Regions from separate parts of the Marinobacterium sp. MBR-111 genome, predicted to be linked through region 2. Evidence: predicted binding sites of a transcription regulator. Region 2 holds the regulator's gene; the other holds the start of a gene.

Region 1 (3,414 bases), on a different contig from region 2:
TAATTGTGACATCACCAGAGGCAAGCTGCGTACCATCACCGGCCGCCCCTTCGATCACACCAGGCTTATTATTTTCGCGGAAGCCGAGTGCCTCAAGATCAGAAGAGTCACCTGCAGAGCCTCGTTCAATAACAATAGGGTCACCGTTGTCTGAGGTCAGTGCTATTGACGCTGTTTTGGTTGCCGTAGTGTAGCCACCAGCTGCTGCAAGCGCACCGCCTGTTTCAGTCATTGCGATACTGGCGATATTTTCACCTGCTATACTCAGCTTACCGTCATCAGTAACAGAGGCAGCTAACAAACCGCCGCTTTCGGTATTAATTTTATCGGCTAGTTCCTGCAAGCTTTCGGTACCAGTGATATTGAATACTGCGTTCGTACCGTCATTTTTTCCTGCAGTTATGGTGAGAGTATCAGTACCCGCCACTAAAACACCAGTACCTGCAGCATCTGCCGTGATTTCCGCATAGGTAGAAGCGGTAACCCCACGAACATTAGTGTTGATTTTATCGACCAAGTCACCCAGCTCGTCTGTCCCTTCCACCCAAGTCTCGCCGATACCCATAATGGACTGGCCGTTAATAGTCACAGAATTATTTTCAAAGGTGATACCAGTCAAATTCGTTGCTGCACCCAGCACATCAGAACTGGTAGACCCCATACCCAAGGTCTTTGCGTCCATTGCTTGGATCTGGAAGCTGATGGTTTCGTTGGCTTCTGAGCCCACCTGCAAGGATGTTTTACCCAGCGAGCCGTCCAGAATTTTCTGGCCGTTGAATGAGGTGGTTTCAGAGATACGGTTAAGCTCAGCCGTCAGCTGCTTCACCTCAGCGTTCAGAGTGGAGCGGTTACCTTCAGAATAGGTTCCGTTCGCAGACTGAATGGACAGTTCACGCATACGCTGCAGGATGTTGGTGGACTCTTCCAGCGCGCCTTCAGCGGTCTGGATCAGAGAGATACCGTCGTTGGCGTTACGTACCGCCTGATCCAGACCACGCACCTGAGAGGTCATGCGGCTGGCGATGGCCAGACCCGCTGCATCGTCGGCAGCCGAGTTGATGCGCTTGCCACTGGTCAGACGCTCCATAGAGGTGTTCAGTTCATTGCTGGATTTTGTCAGCTGATTCTGAGCATTCAGCGACATGATGTTTGAGTTGATTACCATTGCCATGAGTGTTTCTCCTCGATAGCGGTCTGTCTGACCGGCTGTATGCAAATCGTTGCTAAAACTGGGCGGTTGATCCGCTTGTGCTTACTTTATCGACCCACTCGGTACAAACTTTAGAGCTAAATTTGTATGTGCCATGCTGGGCGCTTGTGTTGCTTTATCGGCACGTTCAGACTGGGCATTAGCATTTTTGTGAGGTAACGCGAATGGATAGAATCATGGAGCTGTCGCTGCAGCTGTTGCAGGCCACCGAGGCGCTGCAATCCAAAGTTGAAGGCGGCGACCTGGCCGAGGTGGAGTCACTGCAGCTACAACGTGCCGAACTTGTAGCCGAGCTGGATATGGAAAGCCAGAAGCCTTGGCCACGCGATGTTTTGGTTGGGTGCCAAGGCCTTATTAAACAGGCTCAACTGCTTGAGGAGAGCATTCTCAAGCAGTTGAGTGCACAGCGTAAAGAGGTGGGGGAAGAGCACAGCAAGCTGCAGTTGAGCAAACAGGCGCGCAAGGCCTATGACCGGTTCAGTTGAGCCTTAACGTTTCCGGTTTTAACGTATGTAATTGAACAGACTCAGATCCTGAATTTTGGCAAAACTGGCATAGGCGGCTTCTAGGGCAAGCTTGCGTTTGGTCAGTTCTGTTCCAGCTGCGGCGTAGTCCAAATCCTGCACAGATGAGAGAGTACCCTCGGTCATCAATTTGAAGTCCGTATTGGTCATTTCAGCATCATCCAGCGTATTAAGGCGCGACCCGAGCGTAGCCGTGGCTTCAGACAGCCGCTCCTGTGACAGGCTGATCTGATCCAGGGTTTTGGCAAACCGTTCCTGGAGCTCAGTTTGCGCCTGCGCATTACCCGCAACTGGCTCACGCATCAGCTCGATGGTATCGAGCAGGGTGTTCAATATATTGGAAGGCGGTTGGGAAAACCCGAGTTTCAGCTCTGATGTCGGCGGCGTATCCACAACAAAGGTTGCGACCGTGGCGTCAGTCACCGTTGTCAGGTCAATATCAAACGACACTGACGGTACTGGCGGCGGGCCTCCAACACTAACTAGTTGTACTGGTGAGGATGAAGGTATACCCGTTACACTTGTCAGCGTATTGCCAGCCTGATCCGTCACGGTGTAGGCGTATTCATCGCTATCAGCGTCATAGGCCATATCCAGCCGAATATCGCCGGTTGTCTCGCGCATCAACTCCAGGAAGTCCGGTTCGGATGAAATTGTGCCTGCGTCAACCACCGCGGCACCCTCTCCCTGAATGGCAAGCGCGGACGGATCAGGAGAAACAGGCTCGGCCAAGTCCAGTACCAGCCTGGCACCCGGCAGCCCTATTTCAGGAACAGCGCCGTTAGTGAATTCGACATTTTGCAACGGGTTACCCGACGCATCCTTCACCACGTTTCCAGCACTGTCACGCAAGGTATATGCATTAACGGTAGCAGTCGTTACACTGTCGACATATTGATCGACTTCAACACTGATATCACCGGTTTGTCGCATCAATGCCGCAAAGGCATCAGGGTCGGTCACGGTCAGGTTTTCCGGGTCAAAACTGGACTGCAAACTGCCAGTTGCTTTCAGGCCTGGCTCATCAATCACAGACTCAAACAGGAACTGGCCCGAGTCTGACGAGCGAACGTAAAGCTCGCTGGACACCTGGATCTGGCGGGTAGTCGCATCGCCCTGGAAAACATAGCGATTACCTTGTTGTGTGTAGGTCTGTACTTGTCCCTGTGAGCCCGAAAAGAGATACTCTCCTTTTGCGTCACGCGTATTCATCAGACCGGCCATGTAGCCAACCAGCTCTTCCAGTTCGTACGAAATAATTTGGCGATCCGCATCACCCAATGTGCCGTTAGCTGCCTGCAAAACCAATCCACGGGCGCGGTCAGAGGCAGTATTCAGGTCATCCAGTGTTGTACCTTCCAGCTCCAGCCTACGACGGGAAGCGTCAATATTGCTCTGGAACATCTTCAACTGCGCCAGTTCACGCTGCAACCCCACAACTCGGCTCGCTCCGACAGGGTCTTCCGCCAGACTGGTGAATTTTTTACCGCTGGATATCTTGTTCTGGATCTCCAGCAATGACGTCTGGTTTTCCATCATGTTACGGTTGGCGCTGGTAAAGATCTGCCCTGTTGAAATACGCATAACTACCTCCTCACAGCTCCGATCAAGCTGTCAAAAATACTCTGGTAGGTTGAAATAAGCTGGGCCGCTGCCGAGTATGCCTGCTGGTACTTCACC
Region 2 (3,414 bases):
GACAGCTGCTCAAGTATCTCGCCGGCTTCGACGAGAAAGTCTTCCAGTATTTCCTGATCAACATCCAAACTCATAGGGAGCTCCTATCAAAATCCCAGGCTGGAAAGCAGGTCATCAACATCGTCCTGATCACACAGCGTATCTGTTTTCCCTGTCGGAAGCTGGGGCCCTTCCGCCCGGATAGGATCATGTTTTTGTTCTTGTTCAGCCGCGTGGCCCTTCCGGCGTACCGGCTTGTCATCAGAGGCTGCTATATCCTCTGCACTCTCCAGGCTGCTCAGCCGTTCTACTCTGGCCGCCATATCCATCAGTTTGACCAACTGACCCTCAACTTGAGTCACCAGCGTGATAACTCGGCGGATCAACTGACCGGTTATGTCCTGAACCCCCTGGGAGACGAGGATATCAGTCAAAGTTGTGCGCAGTTCAGTAATGGTTTTCTCGGACTGATCCTTGAGGCTGCAGGTGCGATCATAAACCCCGTTCAATGCCTCGAACTCACCCTCAAGCTGCCCTACCAGCAACAGCAGATCCTTGAAACGTTCACTCTGCTGATCCAGCTTATCAACCAGGCTGAGTGATCGATCCACACGATCCATGGTTTCATGGGCATTTTTTTCAGTGAGCTCAATCACGTAATTGAGTCGATCTGAAGCATCACCGATGGCCGAGACCGTACTTTCCGCATCGCTCGGCATTTTTTCGCCGACATCGCTGGAAAATGACTTGATCGCCTCATGCAGGCCGCGCGTCAGGTGACCGACCTCGTTATAGAACACCTGGTGACGGGCAAACTGAAGCTCATTGATAAGCCCCATCGCCTCTGCCATGTTGCCGGCCTCAAGTTCGGACACCAGTGCCTGGGCACGGCTACGCAGAAACTCATCGAAGCCGTTGAAGTCCACTTTACTGGCCGTTTGCGCTGCCATCTGCCTTCCCCGCTTCCGGTTAACCCTCGATACGCTCGAAGATCTTGTCGATCTTCTCTTTCAACACGGCGGCCGTGAACGGTTTTACGACATAACCGTTCACACCGGCCTGTGCTGCCGCAATAATCTGCTCGCGCTTGGCCTCTGCCGTTACCATCAGTACCGGAATGGAAGCCAGAGCAGGATCGGCTCGGACTGCCTTGAGCAGGTCTATACCGGTCATTTCCGGCATATTCCAGTCGGTAATGAGGAAGTCGATACCTCCCTGCTTGAGAATCGGCAACGCCGTCTTGCCGTCGTCAGCCTCGTCGACATTGGTAAAACCAAGGTCCCGCAGCAGGTTTTTTATGATGCGCCTCATTGTGGAGAAATCATCCACAACGAGAATTTTGATGTCTTTCTTCAAGACACTTCTCCCAGTTCAGAAAACACCTTCAAGAGTCGTCCTTATTCCAGACCACAATCGGTCAGCGCCAATCCCTTAGCCGGCCCCTGAGCCTCAGCGCAGCCTGGCTATGGATCTGGCTCACGCGCGACTCACTCACCCCAAGAATCTGTCCTATCTCTTTAAGGTTCAGCTCTTCATCATAATACAGCGACAGCACAAGCCGCTCACGCTCTGGCAAGACACCTATCGCCTGCGCCAGCGCCTGCCTGAATCCTTCCCCTTCATGGGCATGCCCAGGGTCTGGATCAGAGGCAACAAACTGCTCCGAGGGTGTTTCTTCGGAGCTGTCAGTCAACTGATCATAGCTGAACAGGCGGCTGTCGAGTGAATCCTGCAGCAGGGCATGGTACTCGGCAACCCCTATTCCCATTTCGGTCGCAACTTCTACGTCTGTAGCATCACGACCGGTCCGGTTTTCAACCTGGGCAATCGCTTCGCTGACCCGGCGCCCATTACGGTGTACTGATCTTGGCGTCCAGTCACCCCGCCGTACCTCATCGATAATGGCACCGCGGATACGAATACCAGCATAGGTTTCAAAACTGGCACCCTTGCTGGAGTCGTAACGTTTGGCAGCTTCGAGCAGCCCCATCATGCCCGCCTGAAGCAAGTCGTCCAGCACAACATGGGACGGCAGGCGCGCCAGCAGATGATGCGCAATACGGCGCACCAGAGGGGTGTACTCCTCGATCAGCTCCTGCCCTGACTTAAACTCCAGTTCGTTGTACATATACGCTTCTTTTCAGTGTGCCCGCGCTCCCTGCACGAGCCGCTCGACAAAGAATTCAAGGTGCCCACGTGGGCTGGAACTGACCGGCCAGCTGTCCACCTTGTTCGCCAACTGGCGATAGGCCAATGCGGCCTTGTCCTTGGGAAAGGCTTTCAAAACAGCCTTTTGTCTCTGTACAGCCTTGCGCACCGTTTCATCATAAGGGATTGAGCCAACGTATTGAAGCGTAACATCCAGGAATCTGTCGGTCACCGTCAACAGTTTATTGAACATATTACGTCCTTCGGATTCCGTTCTGACCATATTGGCCAACACTCGAAAGCGTGTCATCTGATAGTCACGATTCAAAAGCTTGATCAGTGCATAGGCGTCGGTAATCGAAGTAGGCTCATCACAGACCACCACCAGCACCTCCTGAGCGGCACGCACAAAGCTGACCACCGAGTCCGAGATTCCAGCCGCAGTGTCAATAACCAATACATCCAGCTCATCGGCAATGTCGTTAAAGGCGTGGATCAACTCTGCATGCTCATGGGCGCTTAGAGCCGTCATTTCCTGCGTCCCCGAAGCCGCCGGCACTATCCAGAAATTATCCCCTGCCGGCACCATAACTTCCTTGAGACTGCAGTTGCCTGCAAGCACATCCGAAATGTTGCGTTGCGCTCTCAGCCCGAGCATCACGTCTACATTGGCAAGGCCCAGGTCAGCATCCATCAGCACCACCCGCTGCCCCATTTCACTGAGAGCGGTGGCCAGATTGACCGACACATTGGTCTTGCCAACGCCTCCCTTGCCGCCCGTTACTGCTATCACCTTGACCGGGTGGGTCTGCTTCATCAAATGACTCCTCAACCCGCCCTGAATAATGAACTGCCGGAAGCTTGATCTGCATCATGCTCCCCCGATTTCTGTGCAATCACCACGGCACGGCTGACCAGATCATGCCGCTTGGCGATACCGATATCATCCGGAATTTTCTGCCCATCAGTCACATAGGCGATCGGCAGCTGCTTTTCGATTGCCAGCGTAAGCGCCTCACCCAGGCTGCCCGACTCATCTGTCTTGCTGAGCACACAACCGTTCAGACCCAGCTCTCGATAGTTGTCGAACGCACTACGCATCAACTGGCGCTGACTGGAGCAGGACAGCACCAGCAACTTTTTCAGGCGAACAGTGACACTGGAAAGCATCTGCATCTGCACCAGACCCTGTGGGTCGGATGCACTCATGCCAGCGGTATCAATCAGCACCAGACGCTTGTTGCGAAGACTTTGCAGCACTTCTTCCAGGCTATGGTTTTCATCCAC

Evidence for each region. Region 2 encodes FliA, which starts transcription of late flagellar genes. Its sites were predicted from a motif close to CTAAAGTTNNNNNNNNNNCNGCCGATA; they were not measured.
Region 1: a site for FliA is predicted at 1,259-1,285, ahead of ABIE61_RS14080 (flagellin N-terminal helical domain-containing protein). Genes of this name have one in related genera too.

What each region holds. Positions count from the first base shown of each region.
Region 1 covers NZ_JBEPQA010000021.1:54,433-57,846, forward strand. The annotation lists gene ABIE61_RS14080 (flagellin N-terminal helical domain-containing protein) at 1-1,171, opposite strand, end outside; gene fliT (flagellar protein FliT) at 1,375-1,695, shown strand; gene flgL (flagellar hook-associated protein FlgL) at 1,714-3,318, opposite strand; gene flgK (flagellar hook-associated protein FlgK) at 3,321-3,414, opposite strand, start outside.
Region 2 covers NZ_JBEPQA010000016.1:80,250-83,663, forward strand. The annotation lists gene ABIE61_RS12205 (chemotaxis protein CheW) at 1-74, opposite strand, end outside; gene ABIE61_RS12210 (protein phosphatase CheZ) at 87-929, opposite strand; gene cheY (chemotaxis response regulator CheY) at 949-1,335, opposite strand; gene ABIE61_RS12220 (RNA polymerase sigma factor FliA) at 1,397-2,107, opposite strand; gene ABIE61_RS12225 (MinD/ParA family protein) at 2,120-2,944, opposite strand; gene flhF (flagellar biosynthesis GTPase FlhF) at 2,956-3,414, opposite strand, start outside.